3 regions of the Citrobacter tructae genome follow, and region 2 is predicted to be linked to each of the others. Evidence: predicted binding sites of a transcription regulator. Region 2 holds the regulator's gene; each other region holds the start of a gene.
The links. The regulator CRP, encoded in region 2, controls carbon source genes, mostly activating them, when cyclic AMP is high. The targets are predictions, from matches to a motif close to ATGTGANNNNNNTCACAT.
Positions count from the first base shown of each region.

Region 1: a site for CRP is predicted at 3,556-3,573, ahead of serC (3-phosphoserine/phosphohydroxythreonine transaminase). Genes of this name have one in related genera too.
Region 3: a site for CRP is predicted at 2,273-2,290, ahead of ldtB (L,D-transpeptidase). Genes of this name have one in related genera too.

Region 1 is NZ_CP038469.1:1,747,475-1,753,819, forward strand. It holds gene cmk ((d)CMP kinase) at 1-585, opposite strand, end outside; partial or broken gene E4Z61_RS09225 (metalloprotease) at 756-913, opposite strand; gene aroA (3-phosphoshikimate 1-carboxyvinyltransferase) at 962-2,245, opposite strand; gene serC (3-phosphoserine/phosphohydroxythreonine transaminase) at 2,316-3,404, opposite strand; gene E4Z61_RS09240 (DUF421 domain-containing protein) at 3,619-4,311, opposite strand; gene ycaO (30S ribosomal protein S12 methylthiotransferase accessory factor YcaO) at 4,447-6,207, shown strand.
Region 2 is NZ_CP038469.1:3,799,930-3,806,274, forward strand. It holds gene E4Z61_RS18785 (putative adenosine monophosphate-protein transferase Fic) at 1-63, shown strand, start outside; gene pabA (aminodeoxychorismate synthase component 2) at 95-658, shown strand; gene argD (bifunctional acetylornithine/succinyldiaminopimelate transaminase) at 744-1,961, shown strand; gene E4Z61_RS18800 (YccS/YhfK family putative transporter) at 2,014-4,101, opposite strand; gene crp (cAMP-activated global transcriptional regulator CRP) at 4,153-4,785, opposite strand; gene E4Z61_RS18810 (OsmC family protein) at 5,095-5,499, shown strand; gene E4Z61_RS18815 (phosphoribulokinase) at 5,545-6,345, opposite strand, start outside.
Region 3 is NZ_CP038469.1:92,529-98,873, reverse strand. It holds gene E4Z61_RS01090 (DUF1479 domain-containing protein) at 1-426, shown strand, start outside; gene E4Z61_RS01085 (ABC-F family ATPase) at 570-2,162, opposite strand; gene ldtB (L,D-transpeptidase) at 2,387-3,307, shown strand; gene E4Z61_RS01075 (anion transporter) at 3,370-4,479, opposite strand; gene mntR (manganese-binding transcriptional regulator MntR) at 4,476-4,949, opposite strand; gene mntS (manganase accumulation protein MntS) at 5,136-5,264, shown strand; gene E4Z61_RS01060 (phosphoethanolamine transferase) at 5,540-6,345, shown strand, end outside.

The DNA of each region.
Region 1 (6,345 bases), 2.1 Mb from region 2:
GGGAACTAACGGCGCTACAGCACGGTTTCGATCGCGGTCGTCGCGTTCTTCGATCTCGGCCAAAAGGCGTTCAAAGTTAACACTAAAGCCCTTTTCCTGCAACTGTAGCATACGTCGATGCGCACGTTCTTGCGAGGAAGCGTCCAGAAAAATTTTAACCGGTGCGTCAGGGAATACCACGGTCCCCATATCGCGTCCGTCAGCGATTAATCCCGGCGCTTCACGGAAAGCGCGCTGGCGACGTAACAGTGCTTCACGCACTCGGGGAAACGCGGCTACCTGAGAGGCGGCGTTTGCCACTTCCTGAGTGCGGATTTCACCACTGACATCTTCACCTTCCAGAATAACTTCCAGATTGCCGTCTGTTGAGATAAATCGCACATCCAGATGTGACGCGAGCGGCACCAGAGCATCTTCAGAAGCGACATCAACATGGTGATGTAACGCTGCAAGTGCCAGTACGCGATAAATCGCGCCAGAATCTAACAGATGCCACTGCAATGCTTCCGCCATTGCCTTGCACAAGGTGCCTTTACCTGCACCGCTTGGGCCATCAATGGTAATAACCGGGGCAATTGCCGTCATCTTTTTCTCCTTAAACAGGCATACGTTAACGTAAACGCCGCGCATTATACGCGCCAACGCTAATAATCGTTAACACAGAGTGTAAAAACCTGATTAGTCTGTAACGATGTGAGGAAGAATTGCGCAATTATAGCGGGCTGAGGGGAAAACAGCCCGGAAGAAATACCGATTTACTTTTTAACCGAGGCAATACGCTCACGCATATGCTCTGCACGATCGGCAGGAGCCGGGTGAGACTCCATCAACGATTTTGCATGTCCCGCATCCATGGTGGCAAACTTATCAAACGCGGTGACCAAGCCCTGACGGCAATACCGCGCTTTTTCAATGTTACGGACAACAATGCGCCAGTCAGATGACTGGCGCAATACGAAGGCTAGGCAAGCGTACTAATACGCGCCAGCTGTTCGAAATAATCCGGGAAGGTTTTCGCCGTGCATTTAGGGTCAAGAATAGTCACTGGTGTATCAGACAGCGCTACCAACGAAAAACACATTGCCATGCGGTGATCGTTATAGGTCGCAATGTCGGCAAATTTTAACGTTGCAGGCGGCGTGATGCGGATAAAATCATGCCCCTCTTCAACGATCGCGCCCACTTTACGCAGTTCTGTCGCCATCGCGAACAGACGATCGGTCTCTTTGACGCGCCAGTTGTAGATGTTACGTAAGGTCGTCGTACCTTTCGCAAACAGCGCAGCCGTAGCAATGGTCATCGCCGCATCCGGAATGTGGTTCATGTCCATATCAACAGCGTTTAATTCACCGTGCGCACAGGCAATGAAGTCATCTCCCCACGTAACGGTCGCGCCCATTTTATCCAGTACATCGGCAAAGCGAATATCGCCCTGCATACTGTTGCGGCCAATTCCGGTGACTTTTACCGTGCCGCCTTTAATCGCGCCAGCCGCAAGGAAATACGAGGCCGATGACGCATCCCCTTCGACCAGGTATGCGCCAGGGGACTGGTATTGCTGCGCACCTTTAACAACAAAGTGTTGGTAGTTCTGGTTCTCAATCTCAACGCCAAACGTTTTCATCAGGTTCAGCGTGATGTCGATATAAGGTTTTGATACCAATTCGCCTTTAATCGCGATCGTCGTATCCTGCGGTGCCAGCGGTGCGGTCATCAGCAACGCGGTGAGGAATTGGCTGGAGACGCTGCCGTCCACCTCAACCTGCCCACCGGTAAAACCACCGCGCAGACGTAAAGGCGGATAGTTTTCCTGCTCCAGGTAATCAATTTTTGCGCCGCCCTGGCGCAGCGCATCAACCAGATGACCAATCGGGCGCTCTTTCATGCGTGGTTCGCCCGTCAGCACAATGTCATTGCTCCCCAGGCACAGCGCAGCGGCCAGCGGACGCATCGCGGTACCAGCATTGCCAAGGAACAATTCCACAGCACCTTCGGCCTGTAACGCACCGCCGTTACCGACAATTTCGCAGCGGGTACGATCGGCGGAAAGGGTGTAGCTAATCCCTAACGCATTCAGTGCGTTAAGCATATGGCGGACATCATCGCTGTCCAGCAGGTTGGTCAGGACAGTCGTGCCATTTGCTAATGCAGCCAGCAGCAAAGCGCGGTTAGAAACACTTTTTGATCCAGGCAGATTGATGGTGCCATCCACCCGCGCAATGGGTTGTAACGTCAGGGATTCCATGAAACTTAACTCTCAAAAACAGATATAAAAACCCCACAGGCTGGCTGTGGGGATGAAAAATAACAGCAGATTAGCCGCGGCGACGTTCGAAATCGATCATGAAATCGGTCAACGCTTTCACGCCTTCAAGCGGCATTGCATTGTAGATAGACGCTCGCATTCCACCGACCACGCGATGCCCTTTCAGCGCATGCAAACCCGCAGCAAAAGACTCTTCCAGGAAGAGTTTATCCAGTGCACTGTCAGCCAACTGGAATGGAACATTCATGCGTGAGCGGTTAGATTTCGCGACATCGTTACGGTAGAAGTCACTGTTATCAATTACGCCATACAGTAGTTCTGCTTTTTGCTGGTTAATTTTGTCCATTACGCTAACGCCACCCTGCTCTTTCAGCCACTTAAAGACCAGACCAGAGAGATACCAGGCAAATGTCGGCGGCGTGTTGAACATCGAGTCATTGTCGTTCAGGACGGTGTAATCGAGGATCGACGGACAGGACACGTGTGCTTTGCCCAGTAAATCTTCACGTACAATGACAATCGTCAAACCCGCTGGACCAATATTTTTCTGTGCGCCGGCATAGATAACGCCATAGCGGCTAACATCAAGTGGCCCGGACAGAATGGTGGAAGACAGATCCGCCGTCACCACCACATTACTGGCAAAATTCGGCGTTTCATCGATCGCGATGCCATCGATGGTTTCGTTCGGGCAATAGTGCAGATAAGCCGCATTGTCAGAAAGTTGCCACTCGCTCATCGGCGTGACAGCCCGCAAACCGTCGACGGTGATTTTGGCGTCAATCACGTTTGGCGTGCAGTACTTTTTTGCTTCTTTAATTGCACTGGCTGCCCAGTAGCCGGCATCGACATAATCCGCCGTGGTTTTATCGCCCAAAATATTGAGTGGGATCCCGGCGAACTGACCGCGACCACCGCCATGGCAGAATAACACCTTGTAATTGGAGGGAATGCTGAGGAGATCGCGAAAATCCTGCTCTGCTTCCTCTGCAACCTGGATAAACTCTTTGCCACGGTGACTAATTTCCATGACCGACGTGCCAAGACCATTCCAGTCGCGGAGATCCTGTTGAGCCAGTTTAAGAACGTCCGCCGGTAGCATTGCCGGACCTGAACTAAAATTGAAGACCTGAGCCATTTCCCCTCACCACGTTGTGTTGTTATCCAGTCAACATCCTGTCTTTGGCTATTTTTCCAGTGACAGACATTGGGCATATGTTATTCCTGTGGATATCGGTTTTATCATTCAGTGACACGCGCCGCAATGGGTAAAACTGGTCAGGGCAAAAATGTGTTATTCATCACACAACAGAATCTATCGGATTGACTACCAAAAACCGATATTTTCGCTGTCAGGTTACCCGTTTTGCCCGGCTGGCCTTCGTCCATTCTGGATTTGCACAGCGTGGACATAATTGATGATCCCCGGCGTGCATGTGAATCACCTCACTACAGCGTACGCAGGCATAATCCCCCGCTTCCGGCACCACCTTAAATCGTTGGGTACAACGTTTAGGCAGAATGCTGAGACCGGGTTTAACGTCTTCGTTGGCAAAGAAATAGACGCTGATTTGCCCATTGGTCTCCAAAATGGCGAGTTTCACCTGGCCTAATTGCTCCACGCCGTTCAAACGTAATTCCATAAAAAATTCGAATTCCGTCATATTAGCGTTATTGAGCTTCGACCATGACAACTCACCGTCTTCGATGATCACCAAGGGTTTGCCTTCCAGCAAATCTTCCAACTTTTCACTGTGCGCCATCAACCACATCACTAAGCGATAAAGCAGCGCGAGGGTAATGAAGACCACCAGTACCGGGAGCAGCGGGACATCGTCATAAAACGCCACATCCCCCGCCGCCGAACCTAACGTCAGGATAATCAGTACTTCAAAAAGCGACATCTGCCGTACGCCACGCCGTCCGGTGATTTTTAAAAACAGGAAAACCAATATAAAGGTATATAAGCTACGCAGCGCAACCTCACCCAGAAACTCCATGGGTACTTTATCAAGTGCCATACGGTGTAAATCGAATGCTTTCATTTTGTACTCTTAACGTTGGTTACCGTGTGAAAGCATAGTCAACGCTTTTATTTGCGTCACAGCGGTAGCGGCGATAGCGCCGTTCATATAAAACCCGTATCATTGCGCGCTTTCCGTACGACAAAAGTGATTTTCATGACGCAAACATTTATTCCCGGCAAAGATGCCGCTCTGGAAGATTCCATCGCCCGCTTCCAGCAAAAACTCCTCGACCTCGGTTTCCAGATTGAAGAAGCCTCATGGTTGAACCCCGTTCCTAACGTCTGGTCTGTGCATATTCGCGATAAAGAGTGCGCACTGTGTTTCACCAACGGTAAAGGCGCGACGAAAAAAGCGGCGCTGGCTTCCGCGCTGGGCGAATATTTTGAGCGTCTGTCTACTAACTACTTCTTTGCCGATTTCTGGCTGGGTGAAACCATCGCTAACGGCCCGTTCGTGCACTACCCGAACGAAAAATGGTTCCCGCTGACTGAAGATGACAATGTGCCGGAAGGTCTACTGGATGACCGTTTGCGCGCATTCTACGATCCGGAAAACGAACTAACCGGCAGTATGCTGATCGACCTACAGTCAGGTAATGAAGAACGCGGTGTCTGTGGCCTGCCGTTTACCCGCCAGTCTGATAACCAAACCGTGTACATTCCGATGAACATCATCGGTAACCTGTACGTCTCTAATGGGATGTCTGCGGGTAATACCCCGAATGAAGCACGCGTTCAGGGACTGTCTGAAGTCTTTGAACGTTATGTGAAGAATCGCATTATTGCAGAAAGCATCAGCCTGCCGGAAATTCCGGCCGATGTACTGGCACGCTATCCGGCAGTAGTCGAGTCCATCGCCAAACTGGAAGCTGAAGGGTTCCCAATTTTTGCCTATGATGGCTCACTGGGCGGAAAATACCCGGTTATCTGCGTGGTGCTGTTTAACCCGGCTAACGGGACCTGTTTTGCTTCATTCGGCGCCCACCCGGACTTCGGCGTAGCGCTTGAGCGTACCGTCACCGAGCTGTTGCAGGGCCGCGGTCTGAAAGATCTTGATGTCTTTATGCCGCCGACCTTTGATGATGAAGAAGTGGCTGAGCATACCAACCTCGAAACCCACTTCATTGACTCCAGCGGCCTGATCTCCTGGGATCTATTCAAGCAAGATGCCGATTATCCGTTCGTTGACTGGAATTTCTCCGGCACCACGGAAGAAGAGTTCGCCACTCTGATGGCTATCTTCAAAACTGAAAATAAAGAAGTGTATATCGCTGATTACGAGCATCTGGGCGTTTACGCTTGTCGTATCATCGTTCCGGGAATGTCCGACATCTATCCGGCTGAAGATCTGTGGTTAGCGAACAACGGTATGGGTGCGCATCTGCGTGAAACGATTCTTTCTCTGCCCGGCAGCGAATGGGATAAAGAAGACTATCTCAGCTTGCTCGAACAGCTGGATGAAGAAGGTTTTGACGACTTTACCCGCGTGCGTGAGCTGCTTGGCCTGGCAACTGGCCCAGATAACGGTTGGTCCACTCTGCGTATTGGCGAGCTGAAAGTGATGCTGGCGCTGGCCGGTGGCGACCTAGAGCAGGCGCTGATTTGGACCGAATGGACGATGGAATTTAACGCATCCGTCTTTAGTGCTGAACGAGCCAACTACTACCGTTGCCTGCAAACGTTGTTGCTGCTGTCACAGGAAGACGATCGCCAGCCTCTGCAGTATTTGAACGCCTTCGTGCGTATGTACGGTGCCGATGCTGTCGAAGCGGCGAGTGCGGCATTAAGTGGAGAAGCGCCGTTCTATGGTCTTCAGCCCGTCGACAACGATCTGCATGCTTTCCCGGCACATCAGTCTCTGCTGAAAGCCTACGAAAAACTGCAGCGCGCAAAAGCAGCACACTGGTCAAAATAATGGCAAACAGCCTGTTCTGAGTAGGCTTCAACAATTGACTACGCTATATTACGGGGCGCTTTTAGTGCCCCGTTTTTTTTATTTTTGCGTAATCAAAAATAAATGTAAAAACAAGGTTAAAAATTAGTAGTTGATATT
Region 2 (6,345 bases):
GACCTGTCGGCGTTGCGGGCGATATTTCTTAAAGTGGTAAGCGAAGCCCGAGAAACTGGGTAGAATAGCGCGGTTTTTCTGTACCGGAGCCGCAATGATCCTGCTTATCGATAACTACGATTCTTTTACCTGGAACCTGTATCAATATTTCTGCGAACTGGGCGCTGAGGTTCTTGTCAGGCGCAACGACGAGTTGACGCTGGCGCAAATCGACGCGCTGAGCCCGCAAAAAATCGTTATTTCCCCCGGCCCTTGTACGCCGGATGATGCCGGGATCTCGCTGGACGTTATTCGTCACTATGCGGGAAAAATCCCGATGCTGGGCGTCTGTTTGGGTCACCAGGCGATGGCGCAAGCATTTGGTGCCAGCGTGGTGCGAGCGGCGAAAGTGATGCACGGTAAGACCAGCCCAATTACGCATACCGGGCAGGGCGTTTTTCAGGGGCTGGCGAACCCGTTAACGGTGACACGCTACCACTCTCTGGTGGTTGCGCCAGAGACGCTGCCTGCCTGCTTTGAGGTAACGGCCTGGAGCGAGACTCAGGAAATTATGGGCATTCGTCACCGCGAGTGGGATCTGGAAGGTGTACAGTTTCACCCGGAAAGTATCCTCAGTGAGCAGGGGCATCAACTGCTGGCTAATTTCCTCAATCGATGATTTGTGGTTGCTATTCAGTGATTTTTTATTCATATTTTGTGATTATAATTTCACTAACATTTCTGCTTAATAGGGTGGCAATGACATGGCAACTGAACAAACTGCAATTACGCGCGCAACATTCGATGAAGTGATTCTGCCGATTTATGCACCGGCAGAGTTTATTCCGGTAAAAGGGAAAGGGAGTCGAGTCTGGGATCAACAGGGCAAAGAGTATGTTGATTTCGCGGGCGGCATTGCAGTTACAGCGTTAGGGCATTGCCATCCGGCACTGGTCGAGGCGTTGAAAACCCAGGGCGAAACCCTGTGGCACACCAGTAACGTTTTCACCAATGAACCCGCTCTGCGTTTAGGCCGCAAAATCATTGAAGCGACCTTCGCCGAGCGTGTGCTGTTCATGAACTCCGGCACCGAAGCCAACGAAACTGCCTTTAAGCTGGCGCGCCACTATGCCTGCGTGCGACATAGTCCGTTCAAAACCAAAATTATCGCCTTCCACAATGCGTTTCACGGCCGTTCGCTGTTTACCGTTTCCGTCGGCGGACAGCCGAAATATTCTGACGGCTTTGGCCCAAAACCGGCGGACATTATTCATGTGCCGTTTAACGATCTGCATGCGGTTAAAGCGGTGATGAACGATCACACCTGCGCGGTTGTCGTCGAACCGATTCAGGGCGAAGGTGGCGTCATGGCCGCAACACCGGAATTCCTACAGGGCCTGCGGGAGTTGTGCGATCAACATCAGTCATTGCTAGTATTTGATGAAGTGCAGTGCGGGATGGGGCGTACCGGCAATCTGTTTGCCTATATGCACTACGGCGTGACGCCGGACATTCTGACCAGCGCCAAAGCCCTCGGCGGCGGCTTCCCGGTGAGTGCCATGTTGACCACTCAGGAGATTGCTTCTGCGTTCCATGTTGGTTCGCACGGCTCGACCTACGGTGGTAATCCGCTGGCCTGCGCGGTTGCAGAGACGGCGTTTGACATCATCAACACGCCGGACGTGCTGGAAGGTATTCAGGCCAAACGTCAGGAATTTGTTGCGCATTTACAGAAAATCGATGCTCAGTATGACATTTTTAGCGATATTCGCGGCATGGGGCTGCTGATTGGCGCGGAGCTGAAGCCGCAGTTCAAAGGCCGGGCGCGCGATTTCCTCTACGCGGCTGCCCACGAAGGGGTGATGGTACTGAATGCCGGCCCGGACGTGATGCGTTTTGCGCCGTCGCTGGTGGTAGAGCAAGCGGATATCGATGAAGGGATGCAGCGCTTCGCGCAGGCGGTCGCGAAAGTGGTGGGTTGATCGCCTGTTTGCCGGAAAAGCACAGTTCAGCGGCGACATCCGGCAAACAGTGTTAGCCCTTCATATCCCGCAATCGTCGGCTTAGCCAGATACCGTGGTGCGGGCGCTGACGCCATGCAACAGAAGAAATGGTGTGCATAGTGTTCAGATGACCCAAAATGCGCTGCAGATGCTGTTCCAGAGTGCTTAACGGACCGTGGGATAGCATCTCCGGTGATTCGAGAATATTCACATCGCCGGAGCTTCCCGGCCCGTCATATTCCAGCCGCTGCTGACAGCGCTGAATTGCAATTTCACAGGACTCCAGATACCGCTGCGCCAAATCCGGCGTCAACATTGTGTGTTCTCGTGCCAGCGTGGTCATCGCGTTGATATGCTCGACGATGAACTGGCTGTGCGTGACCCACAGTTTCATATCGGCCAGGTAATGCGAATTAAATCCTGGCTCCTGCATCGCTTGGTTGAGTGAGTTAAACAGTGTGTTATGTGCCTGATTGACCCGCATACGCTGATACGCGAGCGGTGTTGCCTGCGGATCGTTGCTGAGGATCAGGCGAATGGCTTCCTGATCGGATTCCAGCGCATCGTGGGCGTTTTTGCGCAGCAGGCCGCTCTGCCACTGCGGCCACAGCCAGAGTGTGCCGCCAAAGGCAATCAAACAGCCCAGCACCGTATCGACAAAGCGCGGCACGATAAACTGCTCCCCGTTCAGCGTCAGCAACTGCAGGGTATATACCGCCGTGACTGTAAAGCCGACGGTGGCCCAGCCGTAGTTTTTGCGCATGATCAGATAACTGCCGAGGGTGATGACCAGCATGGCCGCCAGCGTAAATCCTTCCGGAATATGAAAGTGCAACGTGACGCCAGCAATCACCAGCCCGACGAGCGTACCTACCGAACGATGCAAAATACGTACCCGCGTTGCACCGTAGCCGTTTTGCGTGACGAACAGGACCGTCATCAGGATCCAGTAAGGTTTTGGCAGGTGTAAGGCGCTGCCCATCAGGCTGGCGATGCTCAACATGACGCTGATGCGTCCGGCATTACGCAGCGCCGGGGATTTCAACGACAGATAGTTTTTCAGGGCAGGGAGCAACGGCAATCGGCGCTGTTTGTCGGCCATCAAATCTCGGGCGTACAGTGGACGCTGAGTGCGTAGCACGCGGGCAATACGGCTAAAGTGCCAGTAGCAAAACTGCCCGACCGGGTTGTCCGGATGCTGGTTAGCAATTTTCTCCAGCGTGCCAATCTGTTTCTCCATGGAAAAACGCGTAGGCAAGCGATGATACAGAATGTCATCTGCCAGCACGCGCAGGCGGGCGGCGACGGTGCGCGCGTTCCAGCGAATCACCTGCTCCGCGTGGCTACGCTCGACCAGCTTTTGCACCTCTTCCGGTTGATGCAGGCTAACGGAAATATGTTCCTGCAAATCCAGTGCTTCCTGAAAGGACCGCAGCAGGCGTTTGTACTCGTTATTGCGATGCGCCGAAAGCATGTGCATTTGCTGATAACACTGGGTGATCAGATCCACGGCTTTTTGCTGGCGAACCAGCAGCGGGGGTAACGCTTTTTCGGGATCGACGTGCTGGGTTAGCAGGCTATATTTTGCTTCACAATAATCGGCCAGTTCGCGGTACAACAAGCTGAGCGATTCCCGCAGCGGCTGTTCACGCCACAGCCAAAACCAGAACCAGTTGAACGCGCCGTACCACAACGTACCCAGCGCATAGATCAGCAGCGGCTCCCAGATGGGCATATTCCCGGCCAGACTTAGCGTGAAAATCGCCGCGATCAGTGAGGCTGGCAGTAATCGAGCATGCAGAGGGCCCAGCTCTGCGGTTACGCCGAGAACCAGTGTCAGGCCGGTGAGGATTAGCGGAAGCGGTATGGTCTGCGCCAGCAGCAACTGCATGATCAGGCTGCACCCGGCAAACAGCGACGCGCCAATAACTAAGCGTTTGAAAAAGCGCTTATGCGGGGTATCAAGACCGGCAATGTTACAGCAGGCAGGGACGAGGGAGAAAAGCAGCCCCAGATGAAGCTGACCGATGATAAGACCGACAGCCACGGGCAAACACAGCACCAGGGTTTGTCGTAGTGCGTAGTTGATCTCGGGGTGATAAATCAGTCTTCGCCACATCGGTGTAAACAAGAATGGCGCATTACCCGGTAACGCGCCATTTCGATGAGGTTAACGCGTGCCGTAGACGACGATCGTCTTACCGTGCGCGGAGATCAGGTTCTGATCTTCCAGCATCTTCAGGATACGACCAACAGTTTCACGGGAACAGCCAACGATCTGGCCAATTTCCTGACGGGTGATTTTGATCTGCATGCCATCCGGGTGGGTCATAGCGTCAGGTTGCTTCGCCAGGTTCAACAGGGTCTGGGCGATACGACCAGTGACATCCAGGAAGGCAAGGTTGCCCACTTTTTCGGACGTTACCTGCAGACGACGAGCCATCTGGGAAGACAGGCGCATCAGAATATCCGGGTTAACCTGGATTAATTGACGAAATTTTTTGTATGAAATTTCAGCGACTTCACATGCGGTTTTGGCACGTACCCAGGCGCTACGTTCCTGGCCTTCTTCAAACAGGCCTAATTCACCAATGAAATCGCCCTGATTCAGATAAGAGAGGATCATTTCTTTCCCTTCTTCATCTTTGATCAGCACTGCCACTGAGCCTTTAACGATGTAATACAACGTTTCCGCTTTTTCACCCTGGTGAATCAGCGTGCTCTTCGATGGGTACTTATGAATATGGCAATGAGACAAGAACCATTCGAGAGTCGGGTCTGTTTGCGGTTTGCCAAGCACCATGCGCGGTTATCCTCTGTTATAAGCTGTCTCCAGAGCCAGAAAACGACGCTGCCTCTGGGGTTGCAAAAATATGTTTCCCGCTACCTGGGAAAGGGGCTGCTAAAAAGTGAACTGCAGCCTGTAATGTGATGTCCTCTGCATACATGCAGTACGTCTATGTAATACTGTAGCATCCTGACTGTTTTAGCATAGCTTTCGCCGTGTGTCTCCTGGTGTCTCGCTTCAGCATGATGCAGGTCGCCTTCCGTTGCGAGAATTGTTATGTACGCGTAATCTGTCAGGAAAATTGAAACATTGGAGTTACGAAATATGCAAGCGCGTGTAAAGTGGGTTGAGGGGTTAACCTTCCTCGGTGAGTCCGCCTCTGGCCACCAAATCTTGATGGACGGTAACTCTGGTGATAAAGCGCCGAGCCCGATGGAAATGGTGCTAATGGCTGCGGGTGGCTGTAGTGCGATTGATGTGGTGTCGATCCTGCAAAAGGGTCGTCAGGATGTGACCAACTGCGAAGTGAAACTCACTTCCGAACGTCGTGAAGAAGCGCCGCGTCTGTTTACCCATATTAATCTGCATTTCATCGTCACCGGTAACGATCTAAAAGACGCGTCAGTGTCCCGCGCAGTAGACCTCTCGGCGGAGAAGTATTGTTCCGTGGCGTTGATGCTAGAAAAAGCGGTGAATATTACCCATTCCTATGAAGTGATTGCGGCGTAATTTCTAATGCCGGATGAGCCTAGCGCTATCCGGCACAAACACCGCTTACTCTATTTTCTTCCCTTCCATCAGCCGTTGGACCAGCGGCAGCATGATCAGCTCCATTGCCAGCCCCATTTTGCCACCCGGCACCACTAATGTATTGATGTGAGAAATGAATGAGCCCTGCAGCATAGCCAGTAGCCAGGGAAAGTCGATACCTTCCAGATTACGAAAATGGATAACAACAAAGCTTTCATCCAATGACGGAATGCTTTTTGCTGCAAAAGGGTTAGAGGTGTCGACCGTCGGTACGCGCTGGAAGTTAATATGCGTGCGGGAAAACTGCGGGGTGATGTAATTGATGTAATCGTCCATTGAGCGCACGACTGAGTCCATTACCGCTTCGCGGGAGTGACCGCGCTCGCTGGTATCGCGGGTTAGTTTCTGGATCCACTCCAGGTTGACGATTGGCACCACCCCGACCAATAGATCGACATGCCGCGCCACATTTTGTTGCGGGGTTACTACACCGCCGTGCAAGCCTTCATAGAACAGCACGTCCGTCGGTTCAGGAAGAGGCTGCCAGGGGGTAAATGTGCCCGGAACCTGATTCCACGGAACGGCTTCATCATACGTGTGCAGATATTTTCGTGACTGGCCTTTGCCCGACTGACCGTACTCGATGAAGGTGTGTTCCAGCAGGCTGAAATCGTTGGCTTCGGGGCCGAAATAGCTGATGTGTCGCCCGGCGTCACGCGCTTTGCGGATCGCCATGTCCATCTCAGGACGGGTATAGCGGTGAAAACTGTCGCCTTCCACCTCGGCAGCGCGCAGATTTAACTGCGAGAAAATTTTACGAAACGC
Region 3 (6,345 bases), 1.1 Mb from region 2:
CCCATTCCTGAAGCGATGGCTTATGTACTGTTACGCCCGCTGCTTGACGATGTCCCGGAAGATGAGCTGTGCGGCGTCGCACCCGGACGAGTGCTGCCAATTTCACAGCAATGGCATCCGTTGTTGATCGAAGCGTTAACCAGCATTCCGCAACTGGATGCCGGCGATTCCGTGTGGTGGCATTGCGATGTGATCCATTCCGTTGCGCCGGTTGAGAATCAACAGGGTTGGGGTAACGTGATGTACATCCCCGCCGCACCGATGTGTGAGAAGAATCTCGCCTATGCACATAAGGTGAAGGCCGCGCTGGAAAAAGGTGTATCGCCGGGTGATTTCCCGCGTGAAGATTACGAAACAAACTGGGAAGGACGCTTCACGCTGGATGATTTAAATATTCACGGTAAACGTGCACTGGGGATTATTTAATTTGTAACTTACACAATTTTCCCTAAGTATTTCTCGTTACAGGAAGGCGGCCAGCCTGTAAATCCCTGGGAGCTTACATAAGTAAGTGACCAGGGTGAACAGGTGCAGCCAACACACCTGTAACACGAAAGACGACGGGAAAATTATTCGACGCCTTTACTACGCAGGTAATCTTCGTAGTTACCGGTGAAGTCAATCACACGTTCCGGCGTAATCTCAATCACACGTGTGGCCAGCGAGCTGACGAATTCGCGGTCGTGAGAAACAAAGATCAGCGTGCCCTGGTACATTTCCAGCGCCATGTTCAGCGATTCAATCGATTCCATATCCAGGTGGTTGGTCGGTTCGTCCATCACCAGAATATTCGGTTTCTGCATCATCAGCTTACCGAACAGCATGCGCCCTTTTTCACCACCGGACAGCACCTTAGCAGGCTTTTTGATATCGTCCTGGCTGAACAACAGACGACCAAGGAAGCTGCGAACGACCTGCTCATCGTCGCCTTCTTGTTTCCACTGACTCATCCATTCGAAAACGGTCAAATCGTTTTCGAACTCATATTCGTGATCCTGCGCGTAGTAGCCAATTTGCGCATTCTCAGACCATTTAACGGTGCCATTATCCGGCGCCATGTCGCCGACCAGTACTTTCAGCATGGTAGATTTACCCACGCCGTTAGCCCCCAGGATGGCAACCTTTTCGCCCACTTCCAGCAGCAAATTGAAGTTTTTAAACAGCGGGCCGTTATCGAAACCTTTGGTCAGCGCTTCCACTTCCAGCGCGTTACGGAACAGTTTCTTATCCTGTTCGAAACGGATGAATGGGTTCTGACGGCTGGACGCTTTTACTTCGTCGAGTTTGATTTTATCAATCTGACGCGCACGAGAGGTCGCCTGACGAGATTTTGAGGCGTTGGCGCTAAAGCGACTGACGAAGGATTGCAGATCGGCAATTTGCGCTTTTTTCTTGGCGTTATCGGCCAACAAACGCTCACGCGCCTGGGTTGCTGCCGTCATGTATTCATCATAGTTACCCGGATAAACACGCAGCTCGCCGTAGTCCAGATCCGCCATGTGCGTACAGACCATGTTCAGGAAGTGACGGTCGTGCGAAATGATGATCATGGTGCTGTCACGCTCGTTCAGCGTCTGCTCCAGCCAACGAATGGTGTCGATGTCCAGGTTGTTGGTCGGTTCATCGAGCAGCAGGATGTCCGGGTTAGAGAACAGCGCCTGCGCCAGCAGCACACGCAGCTTCCAGCCGGGTGCAACTTCGCTCATCGGGCCGTAATGTTGTTCTACCGGAATACCAACGCCCAGCAGCAGTTCACCGGCACGAGATTCAGCCGAATAGCCGTCCATCTCACCGTATTTAACTTCGAGATCGGCGACTTTATAACCATCTTCTTCGCTCATTTCCGGCAGCGCATAGATACGGTCACGTTCCTGCTTCACTTCCCACAGTTCAGCGTGACCCATAATGACGGTGTCCAGAACGGTGAACTCTTCAAAAGCGAACTGATCCTGACGCAGCTTACCGATGCGTTCGTTCGGATCGAGGGAAACGTTACCCAGCGTCGGTTCGAGGTCGCCGCCGAGAATTTTCATAAAAGTGGATTTACCGCTACCGTTGGCGCCAATCAGGCCGTAACGGTTGCCGCCGCCAAATTTGACGGAAATATTTTCAAACAGCGGCTTACTGCCGAACTGCATGGTGACGTTGCTGGAAACTAACACTGGCGTATCCTGAAAGAAGAAATATGTGACGAACCGCTTATTATGCCATAAGTCTGGAATAAGATCGCGCCTTCATGCGAGAGGAATAAAGTGAAACCAAAAGGAAAAAAATGTGATTTAGTACACATCCGAATTCCTTGTTGCATAGAATGCACATATAATGCGTGCCCAACACTACATAAATCTCAACCCACTAGCCTGCCAGGCTTCAGAATCTCGTAAAAATGAATATGAAATTGACAACGCTTTTCGCGGCGGCACTCGCAGTAGTTGGTTTTTGTAACACTGCCTCAGCCGTCACGTACCCGCTGCCTACCGATGGTAGCCGTTTGATTGGCCAAAACCAGGTCATCACCATTCCTGAAGGCAACACCCAACCGCTGGAGTACTATGCGGCTGAATACCAGATGGGTCTGTCTAACATGCTGGAAGCCAACCCGGGCGTGGATACCTTCCTGCCGAAGGGCGGCACCGTGCTGAACATTCCTCAGCAGTTGATCCTGCCGGATACCGTGCATGAAGGTATTGTTATCAACAGCGCAGAAATGCGTCTGTACTACTACCCGAAAGGCACCAACACCGTTATCGTTTTACCGATTGGTATCGGCCAGTTAGGCAAAGACACGCCGATCAACTGGACCACCAAAGTTGAGCGTAAGAAAGCAGGCCCGACCTGGACGCCAACCGCCAAGATGCACGCTGAATACCGCGCTGCGGGCGAACCGCTGCCAGCGGTTGTTCCAGCCGGTCCGGATAACCCGATGGGTCTGTACGCACTGTATATCGGTCGCCTGTATGCCATCCACGGGACCAACGCGAACTTCGGCGTCGGCCTACGCGTCAGCCACGGTTGCGTGCGTCTGCGTAATGAAGACATCAAGTTCCTGTTCGAAAACGTTCCGGTTGGCACGCGCGTCCAGTTTATTGACGAACCGGTAAAAGCCACGACCGAACCAGACGGCAGTCGTTACATTGAGGTGCATAACCCACTGTCTACCACTGAAGCACAGTTCGAAGGCGGCGAAATCGTACCGATTTCCCTGAACAAGAGCATTACCAGCATCACCGGTCAGCCGGACGTCGATCAGGCCGTCGTTGAGCAGGCGGTACAGAACCGTTCCGGTATGCCGGTTCGCCTGAACTAAGCAGACCTGAAACGAAAAAGGCGGATGATTCATCCGCCTTTTTTATTGCCTCTCTGCCGCTACTACCGCAACAGCAGCAAACCATATCCCACCAGCGCCGCCCAAATCAGCATCGGCACCGAATACCAATGAAAACGCCACCAGATACGCCGGTCGTTTGCCATTCGTAAAGCAATAAGATTCGCCAGCGATCCCGGTAACAGTCCAAAACCGCCAATATTGACAGCCCAGGCCAGCAGTAGCGTTGGCGGGACATAGTTCAGTAGTAAAATAGTGCTGGGTACATTACTGATAAACTGCGACAGACCGATTGCCGTCAACCATAGTCCAGGTTGGGAAAGCGTACCAAAGTGGCCCGAAATCCCCTGGAGTACGGGTAACTGCGTCAACAGATGTACATCGATAAACATCGCCATAAACACCAGCAGCAGCGTCCAGTCCACGCTGAAGATCACGCGGCGAGCCAGCACCATAAAGCCTGTCGCCACAATCGCCAAACCCCAGAGTTCCTGCTTCAGCTCCAGCGCCGTCAGAAAGACGATATACAGTGCCAGGCAACTCCACACCAGCCGGGGCTGCCAGTCCGGCGCACGCGTGCCGGTATGATAGTGCAAATCTGTACGCGGAAAACTAAACCAGCACAGCACCACCAGCGTCAGCATCATCGCACCGGCAAGCGGTGCCATTTGCCAGGTAAACGCGGTGAATGACAGTCCGGAGCGCCCCCACATCAGGATGTTCTGCGGATTACCGATTGGCGTCAGCAGCGATCCAGCGTTCACCGCCAGCGCCTCAAAAATAATGAGGCGGTTCACCGGAATCTCGCACAGTTTTTTCAGGGTGATGGTCAGCGGCACCACAATAAACAGGGCGACATCGTTGGTCAGAAACGTCGACAGTAACGCCGCCGCCAGCACCATAAATATCGCTAACTGGCGTTCCGTCTTGAAGCGGCGGGTCATCTTGCGCCCTAGCACATCGAAGTAACCACTCAACTCCACGCCTTTAGTCAGTAACATCAGGCCGCTGAGGGTAATAATCGTGTGCCAGTCAATGGCCCCCGGCCAGCTCCCAGGGGTAAACGGTGTGAACAGACTCAGAACAATACCGGTGATGATGAGCAGTTGGAAAAAACGATCGCGCTGCAATGCGCGTAATAAAGGAAAACTCATTCAGAGCCTGTTCCTTGCTGTTGGGTAAATCGGCTAAAAGCCTCCAACGTTTCCTTACTCACATGGTGTTCCATCCCTTCCGCATCGCGACGAGCAATTTCCGGGCTGATACCTAACATCAGCAGAAAATTCTCTACGATCTGATGACGTTCGCGACTCTCCTGGGCCAGTTTCTCTCCTTCTGCGGTTAAGAACACGCCGCGCCAGGGGATCATTTCAATCAACCCCACGGAGGCAAGGCGCTTGAGCATCTTGGCGACGGTGGGTTGAGAAACCCCAAGCCGAGCGGCCATATCCACCTGACGCGCTTCCCCCACTTCGATAATGAGGTCGGAAATCAGCTCCACGTAATCATCAATCAGTTCGCGACGATGCGCCTCCCTGACCTGACGAAACCCTTCAACATGTTCCTCAACATTCACTAATTGCGTCACTTTTTTTGTTGTTGGCATACCTGCGCGACGACTCATTCTGCTTCCTCGTTCCTGTGACGCGTTAACGGCATCTGATTAGAGAGCGCTCATTGTAAACCAGAGTTGCGCGGGCACAAAAATTTAACGTTTTAGCAATAGCTATATAATATAGCCTGTGCTATATCTGTATATAATAAAGACATCCCTCACGGATTGATGGGATCGTGAAGTCAGGAGGTTCATATGAATGAATTCAAGAGGTGTATGCGCGTGTTTAGTCACTCTCCTTTTAAAGTACGGTTGATGCTGATCTCTATGCTGTGCGACATGATCAACGGCAAACCAGAGCAGGATAAACCCTCAGGCAAATAATGCGGCGTCGCGGTACGCCGCTTCATTTTCCTGCCATAGCGTCGATACACTGGTCTGTTTCCCGCAATAACCCTTCTTTTTGTCCATTTTGCCATCTCCCTCGCAAAACATTTTCTTTGTAGTAGTTGACCTTCTCTCGCACACACTCTATCTTTTCGCAGCCCTGCGTATATTGCGGCTCGCAGATGCGGACCTCATCCCTCTTCTCGCTCTCTCAGGCAGGCAATGACCCTTTGCGCCAGGGTAAGCACATGGCGTTTTTGCAACAGTGACATATGAATTTAACCCTCAAAGATTCACTTATTGCTCGTAGCCGGGCGCTTAGCCCGTGGACTGGCTTCTATTTCTTACAGTCTCTGCTGATAAACCTCGCATTGGGCTACCCGCTTAGCCTGCTTTATAGCGTCGCCTTTACCTGTATATTGCTGCTCCTGTGGCGCTATGCTCCGCGCACGCAAAAAGTGCTGATTGGCATTTGTTCACTGATTGCAGCGATGTACTTTCCGTTTGGTCAGGCTTACGGTTCGCCAAACTTCAATACCCTGCTGGCGCTGCACTCGACCAACATGGAAGAGTCCACTGAAATCCTGACCATCTTCCCCTGGTACAACTACCTGGTTGGGATATTTATCTTTGCCCTTGGCGTACTTGCCGTGCGACGTAAAAAAGATGCGACGAAACGCCGCTGGAATAAGTTCGACAGTTTGTGTTTGCTGGTCAGCGTCGTGGCGTTCTTTGTTACGCCAGTGCAAAACCTGGCCTGGGGCGGCGTCTTCAAATTAAAAGATACTGGATATCCGGTGTTCCGCTTTGCCAAGGACGTTATCGTCAATAACCACGAAGTCCTCGACGAACAGGAGCGCATGGCGAAGCTGGCGAGCGTCAAGGACAGTTGGACGGTGACGGCGGTGAAACCTAAGTACCACACCTATGTCGTGGTGATTGGTGAAAGCGCCCGCCGTGATGCGTTAGGCGCGTTCGGCGGCCACTGGGATAACACTCCCTTTGCCAGTAGCGTTAACGGTTATATTTTTGCAGATTACATCGCGGCCAGCGGGTCAACGCAGAAATCGCTTGGCTT